Regions from separate parts of the Pseudomonas oplopanacis genome, predicted to be linked through region 1. Evidence: predicted binding sites of a transcription regulator. Region 1 holds the regulator's gene; each other region holds the start of a gene.
What was found. Region 1 encodes sigma-54, which starts transcription at its own class of promoters, with help from an activator protein. Its sites were predicted from a motif close to ANTGGCATNNANNTTGCTNT; they were not measured.

Region 1 (4,278 bases):
ACAGCAGGTCAACCGGAGCGCCGTCGATGGCGTCGAAATCGATAGGGGCGTCGAGGTGCATCAAGGCGCTGATGGGCGACTCGCAACCCTTCAGGCGGCAGTGGGGGATGGCGATGCCGTTGCCAAAACCGGTCGAGCCGAGTTTTTCACGGGCAATCAAAGCCTCGAAGACATCTTGCATCTCCAGATCCGGCACTTCCCGGGCGATCAGGTTGGCAATTTGTTCGAGGGCTTTCTTTTTACTGCCGCCCGGCACGTTCACGAGGGAACGGCCGGGGGTCAGGATGTTTTCAAGTCGGATCATGGGTTGGGAGTGTTAACGACCGGTTGCACCCTGGAGGAGGCTCTGGGTCTTTTCCTTATGCTTTTTGAGTTGTTTATCCAGCTTGTCGGTCAGTGCGTCGATCGCCGCGTACATATCGGTATGTTCCGCGTTGGCGACCACTTCATTGCCGGGAATATGCAGGGTGGCTTCGATTTTCTGCTTCAGCTTCTCGACCGTCATCGTGACCTGCACGTTGGTGATCTTGTCGAAATGCCGCTCTAATCGTTCGAGTTTTTCGCCGATGTAGGTGCGCAGGGGTTCGGTCACTTCCAGTTGGTGTCCACTGATGTTGACTTGCATACAGCTTCTCCTTCGTTGCCAGTGCATAAAGCGGTAGATCAGATGATCTACCACTGGAACGCTGTGGCGTGGCTCTACATCAACCGCTTGCGTTCGCTCGAAGGCGCGATCCCCAAGGATTCGCGGTACTTGGCGACGGTGCGGCGAGCCACCTGAATGCCTTGTGCCTCCAGTAAACCAGCGATCTTGCTGTCACTCAACGGCTTTTTCTGATTTTCCGCGGCAACCAGTTTTTTGATGATCGCGCGGATCGCCGTGGACGAGCATTCGCCGCCTTCGGAGGTGCTGACGTGACTGGAGAAAAAGTACTTCAGCTCATAAATACCTCGAGGGGTATGCATGAATTTTTGCGTGGTCACCCGTGAAATCGTCGATTCGTGCATGCCTACCGCTTCGGCGATGTCATGCAGGACCAACGGCTTCATGGCTTCGTCGCCGTATTCCAGGAAGCCGCGCTGATGCTCGACGATCTGGGTGGCAACTTTCATCAGGGTTTCATTGCGACTTTGCAGGCTCTTGATGAACCAGCGGGCCTCTTGCAACTGATTGCGCATGAAGGTGTTATCAGCGCTGGTGTCGGCGCGACGAACAAACCCGGCGTATTGGGCGTTGACCCGCAGCCTTGGCACCGATTCCTGGTTCAGTTCCACCAGCCAGCGTTCGTTATCCTTGCGCACGATTACGTCAGGGACCACATACTCGGCTTCGCTGGATTCGATCTGCGAGCCGGGGCGCGGGTTGAGGCTCTGGACCAGTTCGATAACCTGGCGCAGTTCATCTTCCTTGAGCTTCATGCGGCGCATCAACTGGCTGTAGTCGCGACTGCCGAGCAAATCGATGTAGTCGCTGACCAGGCGCTTGGCTTCGGTCAGCCAAGGTGTCTTGACGGGCAATTGGCGCAATTGCAGCAGCAGGCATTCGCCCAGGTTACGCGCGCCGATGCCGGCCGGTTCGAATTGCTGGATGCGGTGCAGGACGGCTTCGATTTCGTCCAGTTCGATGTCCAGTTCCGGATCGAAAGCTTCGAGGATCTCCTCGAGGGTTTCATCCAGGTAGCCCTGATTGTTGATGCAGTCGATCAGGGTCACGGCGATCAGGCGATCGGTGTCGGACATCGGTGCCAGGTTCAGTTGCCAGAGCAGGTGGCTTTGCAGGCTCTCGCCGGCCGATGTGCGAGTGGTGAAGTCCCATTCGTCGTCATCGTTGCTCGGCAGGCTGCTGGCGCTGGTCTGGTAGACGTCTTCCCAGGCTGTGTCGACGGGCAGTTCGTTAGGAATGCGCTCGTTCCAGTCACCTTCCTCGAGGTTGTCCACCGTCGGGGCGGTTTCCTGGTAGGAGGGTTCCGAAACATCGGCATTGGGTTGCTGTTCGGCTTTGTCGGCCAAGGGGTCGGCGTTGTCGAAGTCGTCGCCTTCTTCCTGGCGTTCGAGCATCGGATTGGACTCCAGGGCCTCCTGGATTTCCTGTTGCAGGTCCAGGGTCGACAATTGGAGCAGGCGGATGGCCTGTTGCAGCTGCGGTGTCATCGTCAGCTGCTGGCCCATTCTCAAGACTAGCGATGGTTTCATGGCAGGGGCTTAACACCTTATTCGCCGGCGCACATGCGCCATCCACTACAGGGCGCCGGAGCGCCAAACATAAGCAAATTATATGCCTGAAACTGAAGTGTTTGCCTAGAGCGCTGTAACAATAAAAACCTGTTGATTTTTATCGCCGTAAGCGCTCAGTCGACTAGCCAGACACCTCAACGCTTACAGGCGGAACTCATGGCCCAGATAAACTTCTTTAACCAGGTCGTTGGCCAGGATAGTGGCGGAGTCGCCTTCGGCGATCAGCTGGCCATCGTTGACGATGTAGGCGGTTTCGCAGATATCCAGGGTTTCTCGGACGTTGTGGTCAGTGATCAGCACGCCAATGCCCTTGGCCTTGAGGTGGTAGATGATCTGCTTGATGTCGCCAACCGAGATCGGGTCCACGCCGGCGAAAGGTTCGTCGAGCAGGATGAATTTCGGATTGGTGGCCAGTGCACGAGCGATCTCCACGCGGCGGCGTTCGCCACCGGACAGGCTCATGCCGAGGTTGTCGCGGATGTGGCTGATGTGGAATTCCTGCAGCAGGCTTTCCAGCTCTTTGCGACGCCCGGCCTTGTCGAGTTCCTTGCGGGTCTCGAGGATCGCCATGATGTTGTCGGCCACCGAGAGTTTGCGGAAGATCGATGCTTCTTGCGGCAGATAGCCGATACCAGCCTTTGCACGACCGTGCATGGGCTGGTGGCTGACGTCCAGATCGTCGATCAGTACGCGGCCCTGATCAGCCTGCACCAGGCCGACGATCATGTAGAAGCAGGTGGTCTTGCCGGCGCCGTTGGGACCCAGCAGGCCGACGATTTGACCGCTGTCGATCGACAGGCTGACGTCACGCACGACCTGGCGGCTCTTGTAGCTCTTGGCCAGATGCTGAGCTTTCAGAGTTGCCATTACTGGGCCTTCTGCTCGTCGGTTTTCTTCTTCGGCTGGATCACCATGTCGATGCGTGGACGCGCCTCGGTGACCTTGTTACCTGTCGCACGGCCAGCGCTCGCAAGCTTCTTGACCGTGTCGTAGACGATTTTCTCGCCCTGGGTGGTGTTGTTGTCCTTGTCGACAACTTTTGCCTTGTCGATCAGCACGACGCGGTTTTGCGCGGCGTGGTACTGGATGGTCACGCCCCAGCCCTGCACAGGCTTGGTGTCGCCAGCGGTCTGTAGTTGCTCGAAGTAGGCGAGGTTGCCCACCGAAGTCACCACGTCGATGTCGCCTGCCGGCGTACGCGTGATGGTCACGGTGTTGCCCTTAACGATCATCGAACCCTGGGTAATGATCACGTCACCTTTGTAGGTGGCAACGCCATTCTTGTCGTCCAGTTGGGCATCGTCGGCCTGAATGCGGATTGGCTGCTCTTGATCGTTCGGCAGAGCCCAGGCGCTCACGCTTCCCAGTGCTGCGCCCAGACTGAGCAAAATAGGGAGGGTTTTAACGAGCCTCATACTGTCCTCTTACGTTAGATAGCAGGTGTATCCTGCTTTCTTTCAAGTACGCTTTCATTCCGTTGCCTGTCGATACACCGCCAGCGCCGTCGATTCTAACGGGTTGGTCGGTCTGCGCATATTGCTGCTGCGGGAACACAGTCATACGGGTGGTGGTAATCAGGGTCTTGCGGTTTTTTTCGTCGAAACGGGTGATACGTACCGAATCGATCAGCTCGACCTGAGTACCGTCCGGATTGACTTCCCCGTGTTCGCTCTGGACGTGCCAGGGAAACTGGGTGCCGCGAAACATGTTCAAGTCGGGATTGGTCAGCAGCGTGACCTCGGACGCTTTCAGGTGTTCGACCTTGTCGGACGTCATTTCGTACTGCAATTTGCCATCCGGCAGGTACTGCACGCTGTGGGCGTTGAGTGCGTAATAGTCGATCGCGCTTTCATCGACAGGGGCAACTGTCTTGTCGAGGAAGCGTTCCGGGCTGATGTTCCAGTAGCCGACCGCAGCGAACAGCGCCGCGATGCAACTGAACAACAGGATGTTACGAAACTTTTTGCTCAGCATAATGGGCTCACAGGTACGCGGCGTTAGCCGCATCGAGGCGGCCCTGGGCGCGCAGGATCAATTCGCAGA
Region 2 (4,278 bases), on a different contig from region 1:
ATTCGAGGACCCTCGCCTGAACCTGGTGATCGACGACGGCATGCGTTTCGTCGCCACCACCACTGAAAAGTTCGACGTGATCATTTCCGACTCCACCGACCCGATCGGTCCGGGTGAAGTGCTGTTCTCGGAAAACTTCTACCAGGCCTGCCGTCGCTGCCTGAACGAAGGCGGCATCCTGGTAACGCAGAACGGCACCCCGTTCATGCAGATCGAAGAAGTCAAAACCACCGCCGGGCGTCTGCGCAGCCTGTTCCCGGACTGGCACTTCTATCAGGCGGCCGTGCCGACCTACATCGGCGGCTCGATGACGTTTGCCTGGGGCGCGACCAATACCGCTTATCGCAAATTGTCCCGTGAAACCCTGCAACAGCGTTTCGCCGGCAGCGGCATCATCACCCGCTACTACAATCCAGAAATTCACATCGGCGCCTTCGCCTTGCCGCAATACGTGCTGCAAGCGGTGAACAAGCCAAGCAACGACTAAAGGATGTACCCATACCCCCATGTGGGAGCGAGCAAGCCCGCTCCCACATGGGGTCATGTTTTTCCTGTCAGTACGCGTTATTCGTTTGAACGATCAGTCAGCGCAAAAGTCCAGATGCATGTAAGCCCATCCATGGGCTTTATCGAGGAGGCACTGATGCAAAAGTGGAAAATCACTTTCGTGGATGATCACGGTGAAACAATCGATGAAGTCTTTGAGTGCGACGAGTGCCCGGACAACGAGCACGCCGCCAAACTCATCAAGGCCCGACTCCTGCCTGTCGCCGCCGAACTGGATCTGAACGATCTGGAAGGGCGAACCCCCGATGCGAGCGTCAAAAGTCTCAAGACGCAGAACAGCATACAAATCCTCGGCATCACGCCAATCTGAACCTCTCCTGTCTGATTCTCATCCAGGCCTTGGCAGCGGCTCTCTCTTGAGGCTACTCTGCAATCGAGATCAGCGAATGGATCGCTAAGGTCTGGTCTTGTCAGCTACATGCTTGCTTCCCACCGGCAACGAGGTTGCCGCATCGCGCGCACCACTCGGCTGCGCGTGCCCGGGAATACGGAAAGTCTATCCATCACTATGAGGGGGACGTTTCATGAGCACAGCCTATCAAGAAGACATCAGCAGCTCGGTGCTGCGCCGCATGAAAGAAGGCGGTTTCGACTTTTCAAGATTCCACCCCATCGAGTTCTACGCCATTTTTCCCGACGAGGAGCGGGCCCGCAGAGCAGCAGGTCATTACCGTGGTGAATCCCTGAATGCGCAAATCAGTGTGCGCGACGACGGTGCATGGGCGCTCGAACTGAGCAAAGTCATGTACGCCACCTACGATGACATCGGCGATTTCGAGCAAGGCTTCGAGGCGGTGGTCGAGCCTCTGGGCGGCATCATCGAAGGATGGGGCGTCAAGCAGGAGGTACGAGGGCTACTCGCATAATCCTATGAACAGTGACACGCACTAACGGCTGGCCTTCGGGTTGGCCGTTTTAGTTTGCGGGGGACGTAAAACACGTCCGGCAAAACCCTGAAACAAGAATCCGGGGCAAAAAAAACCGCCTGAGCAGGCGGCTAAAGGGAAGTTCGGGCTGTTTTTCCAGCGAATGCGCGGATTATCCGCACCGGCGGCCGGGCAGTGAAATCAACTCTGACTATGCTGGTGATAGGCGACAACGTCGCCTTGCAATGAAGCGGGGGCTGTCAGGTTGGGGCGTTTGCTGCACAGGAATGGTGCGATGTAAACGGGGCGATTATCCAACCGATTGATATCAAAGCGTTTCTGCCGCTGGCACGGGCCTTGCGAAGCCTAGGTGTCCGGGTGACAAGGAGTACGGCATGATCCGCACCTATTTTGATGAAATGTACGATGCCGGCGGCCAGGTCCGTCCGCATTATCGGGAGTTTGCCCGTTGGCTGGCCGAAACGCCTGACGAGCTTTTGGCACAACGGCGACGCGAGGCCGATCTGTTATTTCATCGCGCCGGGATAACCTTCACGCTCTACGGGGACGAGCAGGGGACAGAGCGCCTGATTCCCTTCGACACCATTCCGCGAAGTATTCCTGCCAGCGAATGGCGGGTCGTCGAGCGCGGCTGCATTCAGCGGGTCAAGGCACTGAACATGTTCCTTGCCGACCTCTATCACGAGCAGCGCATCATCAAGGCCGGCATCATCCCGGCCGAGCAAGTGCTGGCCAACGAGCAATACCAGTTGGCGATGCAAGGGCTGGATCTGCACCGGGACATCTATTCGCACATCTCTGGCGTCGATCTGGTGCGCGACGGTGACGGCACGTACTACGTGCTCGAAGACAACCTGCGTACACCGAGCGGCGTGAGCTACATGCTCGAAGACCGCAAGATGATGATGCGCCTGTTCCCCGAACTGTTCGCGGCGCAACGCATTGCGCCAATCGATCACTATCCGAATCTGCTTCTGGATACCCTGAAAAGCTCCAGCCCGATCGATAACCCGAGCGTGGTGGTGCTGACGCCGGGTCGTTTCAACAGCGCGTTTTTCGAGCATGCCTTTCTGGCTCGGGAGATGGGCGTTGAACTGGTGGAGGGGGCGGATCTGTTCGTGCGCGATGACAAGGTGTTCATGCGCACCACGGACGGGCCGAAAGCCGTCGACGTGATCTACCGTCGCCTGGACGACGCGTTCCTCGACCCGCTGGCATTCAATCCGGACTCGATGCTGGGCGTTCCGGGGCTGTTGTCGTCGTACCGTTCCGGCAACGTCGTGTTGGCGAATGCCATCGGCACCGGTGTGGCGGACGACAAGTCGGTGTACCCGTTTGTCACCGACATGATCCGTTTCTACCTCGACGAAGAACCGATCCTGAAGAACGTGCCGACGTTCCAGTGCCGCAATCCCTCCGAACTGTCCCACGTATTGGCCAATCTTCCGGATCTGGTGGTCAAGGAAACCCAGGGCTCCGGCGGTTACGGAATGCTGGTGGGACCGGCGGCGACGGCGGCGGAAATCGAGTCGTTCCGTGCACGGATCAAAGCCAAGCCGCACGCGTATATCGCGCAACCGACGTTGTCTCTGTCGACCTGTCCGACTTTTGTCGAAAACGGCATCGCGCCACGCCACATCGACCTGCGTCCGTTTGTATTGTCTGGCCGCGAAACCCGGGTCGTGCCCGGCGGATTGACCCGTGTTGCTTTGCGTGAAGGCTCTCTGGTGGTGAATTCCTCCCAGGGTGGCGGAACCAAGGACACCTGGGTGGTCGAGGATTGAAGGAAGCCTGCCATGTTAAGTAGAACTGCCTCGGATTTGTATTGGATGTCGCGTTACCTGGAGCGGGCGGAAAACCTCGCACGGATGCTCGACATCAGTTATTCGCTGTCGCTGATGCCGCAGGATGGTCGCGGCGACGGGCTGCACGAACTCGCCATGCCGCTGCTGATCACCGGCACCCTGGACGATTACCTGGAGCGCCACGGCGAGTTGCATGCCGAACGGCTGCTGCATTTCTTCGCCCTCGATGCGGCCAACCCGGCGAGCATCTACAGCTGCCTCGGTTCGGCGCGAGCCAGTGCCCATGCGGTGCGTGGGCGAATCACCGCCGACATGTGGGAAAACATCAACGCCACCTGGCTGGAAATTCGCGGGATCGCCGAACAGGGCTTGAGTCGCTACGGCATGAGCCGTTTTTGCGAGTGGATCAAGGAACGTTCCCACCTGTTCCGGGGCGCGTCCTACGGCACCATCATGCGAAACGATGCGTTCCGCTTCATTCGTCTGGGGACGTTTATCGAAAGGGCGGACAACACGCTGCGCCTGCTCGATGCGCGCTACGAAATGGCCGGTGATCAAGCCGAAGCGGTCAGTGACGGCACGGCGCACGCCTATTACCAGTGGAGCGCCTTGCTGCGAGCGCTGTCGTCGTTCGAGGCGTACACCGAGATCTATCGCGACGCACCCGGTGCCCGGCATGTGGCGGAGTTGCTGTTGCTGCGGGCCGATGTACCGCGTTCGCTGCGTGCCTGCACCGAAGAAATCGACCAGATCCTCGCCAGCCTGCCGGGAGCAAACGGCCGTCCCGCGCAACGCCTGGCCGCCGAGATCGACGCACGCCTGCGCTACACCGGCATCAACGAAATTCTCGACGAAGGCCTGCACGCCTGGCTGACCGAATTCATCCCGCTGGTGCGCCAGTTGGGCAACGCCATTCACAGTTCATACCTGGAGGCTGCATGAGACTTTCCATAAGCCACGAAACCACCTATCACTATGAAGATCAGGTGCGGGCGAGCATCCAGTACCTGCGACTGACA
Region 3 (4,278 bases), on a different contig from region 1:
GGTGAAGTTGGCGGTCATGACACCGCTTTCGTCGATGGTCAGGCTGGAAATCTGGCCTGTCGCGTAACCGTCCTGGTACTGCGCAGTACGTGCGGTTGGCGAAGCGTACGACGTGGTTTTGGTCATGTCGAACGCGATACCGGCCGCGGCTGCGTCCGAGCCGTTCAGGGCCCAGGTTGGTGGGTTGGTGTTGGCGTTAACCAGCACGCCCGGCTTCCAGCCTGTCATGGTCAGGGTGGTACCGGTTTGCGTCCAGCCCGCACCGCCAACCAGGGTCTTGATGCTGCCATCAGGATTGAAGGTGAGGTCAGCAGTGATCGGCACCGGCGGCTCAGCCAGCGGGTTGGTTGGGCTACGGCCGTCCATGTAGGTGTAGACAGTCCAGGAGTTGGACGCCGCATTTTTAACGTAGTACTGGTCCATCGTGTGCTGGTTACCCTGCGTGTCGAACACAGGGGTGGAAATGGTCTTGCTGTAGCTGTTGGTGTCTTTGACGTTGAACGGCGTCACTGTCGGCAGTGGGTCCGAGGAGTTCAGGTTCATCGTCTGGTCGACACGGGTGGTCGCGTGCGGCGCCAGGCTCGAGGTGTCGATTTTCAGGTCAGTCAGCACGCCGTTGATGATCTTGCCGTTGGCGTCTACGCCAAAACCCTGCAAGCGGCGGCCGTTGTTGTCGACCACGTAGTTCTGGGCGTCAGTCTTGAACGCACCGGCACGGGTGTAACTCAGCGAGCCGTTGTCGCTCATGACGAAGAAACCGTTGCCCTGGATACCCATGTCCAACACGTTGCCGGTGTTGTTCACGTCGCCCTGGCCGAACTGCTGGGAAACGTTGGCCAGACGCACGCCGTTGCCGACGGTCTTGCTGCCGGTACCCAGGCGCGTGGCCGAGTACACGTCTTCGAATTCTGCACGGGACGATTTGAAACCGGTGGTCGCGACGTTGGCGATGTTGTTGCCGGTGACGTCCAGTTGTTTGTTGGCTGCATAGAGACCGCTAAGGCCGATATTGAAAGACATATTCCACTCCTTTGTGCCGTGTTAGTCGGCTCTATATACCAATGGTCTGTACTTTGGACAGGGCAACGCTGCCCAGGCCTGCCAGGTTCAGCATCAATTCACCGCCGGTCTGGCTGATGGTCACGCTGTTGACGGTTGCCGGCAGGTAAGTCACCAGCGAGGTCGCCTGGCTGTCGTAAGTCGCGGTAGCTGCAAACTTGTAGGTGCCGGCCTTGGCCACTTCACCCGCATCGTTCTTGCCGTCCCAGATGAAACCGGCGTTGCCGGCTTGCTGGCTGCCAAGATCGATGGTGCGAACGACTTTGCCATCGGTGTCCGTGATCTTGATCGTGACCGGGTTCGTCGAGGCCGGTACGACTGCTGTACCGTTGAAACTCTTGGAGGTATCGACCACCGCGGTGTCGGTCTGGGCGACGACCGAACGACCCACCAGCGAAGAAGCCTGCAACGCTTGCGACGAGTTGTAGTTGCCGGCAATGCCGCTGACCGTATCGTTGAGCGTGGTGATGCCTTCCAGGCTACTGAACTGCGCCAACTGAGCGACGAACGCGCCGTTGTCCTGCGGTTCCAGCGGGTTCTGGTTTTTCAGCTGAGTCACCAGCAATTGCAGGAAGGCATCTTTGCCCAATGCTTTATTGCCGGTGGCACTGTTAGTGGCTCCGGCCAGGCCGTCGCTGCTGGTGTTATTGGTCTTGACCGAAGAGTTGGCCAGGACATCCTTGAGGCTCAAGCCGCTGGTGGTATCGGTAACACTCATCTGAGTCGCCCCTTATCACTGACCGAGGGTCAGGACCTTCTGCATCATGGTTTTGGCGGTGTTCATCATTTCGGCGTTGGTCTGGAACGAACGGCTCGCGGAAATCATGTCGGCCATTTCTTCGACGACGTTGACGTTCGGGTAGTAGACGTAGCCCTTGGCGTCGGCAGCGGGATGGTTCGGCTCATAACGCGCTTCGAGGTTGCTCTGGTCTTCGACCACGCCGAGCACTTGCACGCCTTGACCGGCAGCGTCCTGGCTCTGGAACAGCGAATCGCTGCCGCCGTTCTGGCCGCCCTGGAACATGGTGGCGAACACCGGGTGACGGGCGCGATAGGTCTGGTCGATGCTCGACGAGACGGTTTCGGCGTTGGCGATGTTCGAGGCCACGGTGTTCAAACGCGTGGTTTGTGCGCTCATGCCGCTACCGGCAATGTTGAAAACACTGGATAGAGACATGAATTACTCTCCGCGCAGGGCTGATACCAGCCCTTTGAATTTGCTGTTGAGCAGGGTGAAGCTGGCCTGGAAGCCGACGGCGTTTTCCGCGTAGTTCGACTGTTCCAGTTGGGCGTCCACGGTGTTCTGGTCGATCGACGGTTGCATCGGCGTGCGATACAGCAGCGACTCGTCGCCATTGCCCAGGCCTTCAGCTTCGATATGACGGCTGTTGGTCATGTTCAAGGCAAAAGTACCGCTCTTGGTTTTCTCGTTCTGTGCGGCGAGCACTTTGGAGAAGTCCAGATCCCGAGCCTTGTAGTTCGGGGTGTCGGCGTTGGCGATGTTGTTGGCCAGGACTTCGGCACGCTGAGCGCGGAAGCCCAGGGCTTGTTCGTGGATACCGAGCGCTTTATCGAAGCTGATGCTCATGTCGGGAAACCTTCGGGTGACCTGATTTTTCGTAACAGAGACATAGCAAGCGGCGTGCCAAATCGAAAAAGCCCGGAAACCGGGGCTTTGCGGGCAGTGGCAAGGGCGGCAATGCCAGAAAAGCGGCAACCGGTTTCCGCTGGATGCCGCTTTTCTGCCGCTTTCTCAAGAGCAACGCAGATCCCTTGTGGGAGCGAGCCTGCTCGCGAAGGCGTCCTGTCAGTCGACATCTATCTGCATTGCCTGACCCAGCGCTTTCGCGAGCAGGCTCGCTCCCACAGGGTTTAGTGGTGTTGGCGGGAAATCATCGGCAAAAAAAACGGGAGCCCCTGAGGACTCCCGTTTTTTGTGCCGCCAACGAATCACTTCGCCTGGTAAATGATCCCCGGGCTGCACTGGACCATCTGGTAATGGTCCGGCAAACCGTTCAGCGCTTCAGACGCACCGAGGAACAGATAGCCGCCCGGCTTGAGCGTGCTGTGAATGCGCAACAGGATGTCCTTCTTCACCTCGGCGGAGAAGTAGATCAGCACGTTGCGGCAGAACACGATGTCGAATTTGCCGAGGGCCGCGTAGCTGTCCAGCAGGTTGAACGAGCGAAACTCCACGCGGCTCTTGATCGGCGCCTTGATCGCCCAGCGCCCCGGCCCTTTCGGGTCGAAGTAACGCTGGAGACGCTCGGGCGACAGGCCACGGCCGATCGCCAGGCTATCGTACTCGCCGGTCTTGCAGTTGGTCAGCATGGTGCCGGACAGGTCGGTGGCGACAATCTGCGCCCCCATCTTCAGCTGGCCCATATTGACGCGCTCGAACTCGTCGATGGACATCGACAGCGAGTACGGTTCCTGACCCGACGAACACGCCGCGGACCAGATCCGCAAACGCTGGCCGGGCGCGGCCTTGATCGCTTCAGGCAATACCTTGTTCTTCAACACTTCAAACGGATAGGTGTCACGAAACCACAGGGTTTCGTTGGTGGTCATCGCGTCCACCACCATCTCGCGCAAACCACTGCGCGGCTGGGTCTGGATGCGCTGGACCAGCTCACCCAGGGATTTGATGCCTTGCTGTTCCATCAGTTTGTTGAGACGGCTCGAGACCAGGTACTGCTTGTTTTCACCGAGCAAAATGCCACAGGCTTTTTCCAGGAAGACCCGGAACTGTTCGAAATCCAAATTACCCGTAGACAAAGATGCCGCCTCTTAAATCGTGTTAACCACCAGGGGCAGAAGGCCCCTAGCTGATATCTGCTGCTTTGATCCGGTCGACTACCCGGGATGCCAGGTCATCAGGACGGAATTTGGCAAGGAAGTCATCAGCACCGACTTTCTTGACCATCGCCTGATTGAATACCCCCGACAACGAAGTATGCAGGATGATATGAAGCTTTTGCATGCGCGGGTCGTTGCGGATCTCGGCCGTGAGGGTGTACCCGTCCATTTCCGGCATCTCGATGTCGGAAATCATCATCAGGAACTCTTCTTCCGGCTTTTTCCCTTCATCGACCAGCTTTTTCAGATAGTCCAGCGCTTGTTTGCCATCGTTCAACGCCACCACTTCGACACCGACCGTTTGCAGGCAACGGGTCACCTGTTTGCGTGCCACGGACGAGTCATCGACGGTCAAGACCT

Region 2: a site for sigma-54 is predicted at 1,778-1,797, ahead of ACWKV5_RS27515 (circularly permuted type 2 ATP-grasp protein). Genes of this name have one in related genera too.
Region 3: a site for sigma-54 is predicted at 2,690-2,709, ahead of flgB (flagellar basal body rod protein FlgB). Genes of this name have one in related genera too.

The regions. Positions count from the first base shown of each region.
Region 1 covers NZ_JBSKHV010000009.1:177,729-182,006, forward strand. Annotated here, with positions in the region: gene ptsN (PTS IIA-like nitrogen regulatory protein PtsN) at 1-304, opposite strand, end outside; gene hpf (ribosome hibernation-promoting factor, HPF/YfiA family) at 317-625, opposite strand; gene ACWKV5_RS19075 (RNA polymerase factor sigma-54) at 700-2,193, opposite strand; gene lptB (LPS export ABC transporter ATP-binding protein) at 2,377-3,102, opposite strand; gene lptA (lipopolysaccharide transport periplasmic protein LptA) at 3,102-3,650, opposite strand; gene lptC (LPS export ABC transporter periplasmic protein LptC) at 3,637-4,209, opposite strand; gene ACWKV5_RS19095 (KdsC family phosphatase) at 4,217-4,278, opposite strand, start outside.
Region 2 covers NZ_JBSKHV010000021.1:14,562-18,839, reverse strand. Annotated here, with positions in the region: gene speE (polyamine aminopropyltransferase) at 1-487, shown strand, start outside; gene ACWKV5_RS27525 (hypothetical protein) at 644-877, shown strand; gene ACWKV5_RS27520 (ribonuclease E inhibitor RraB) at 1,092-1,433, shown strand; gene ACWKV5_RS27515 (circularly permuted type 2 ATP-grasp protein) at 1,829-3,238, shown strand; gene ACWKV5_RS27510 (alpha-E domain-containing protein) at 3,251-4,201, shown strand; gene ACWKV5_RS27505 (transglutaminase family protein) at 4,198-4,278, shown strand, end outside.
Region 3 covers NZ_JBSKHV010000004.1:367,758-372,035, forward strand. Annotated here, with positions in the region: gene flgE (flagellar hook protein FlgE) at 1-1,020, opposite strand, end outside; gene flgD (flagellar hook assembly protein FlgD) at 1,052-1,777, opposite strand; gene flgC (flagellar basal body rod protein FlgC) at 1,793-2,236, opposite strand; gene flgB (flagellar basal body rod protein FlgB) at 2,240-2,647, opposite strand; gene cheR (protein-glutamate O-methyltransferase CheR) at 3,010-3,837, opposite strand; gene ACWKV5_RS12070 (chemotaxis protein CheV) at 3,884-4,278, opposite strand, start outside.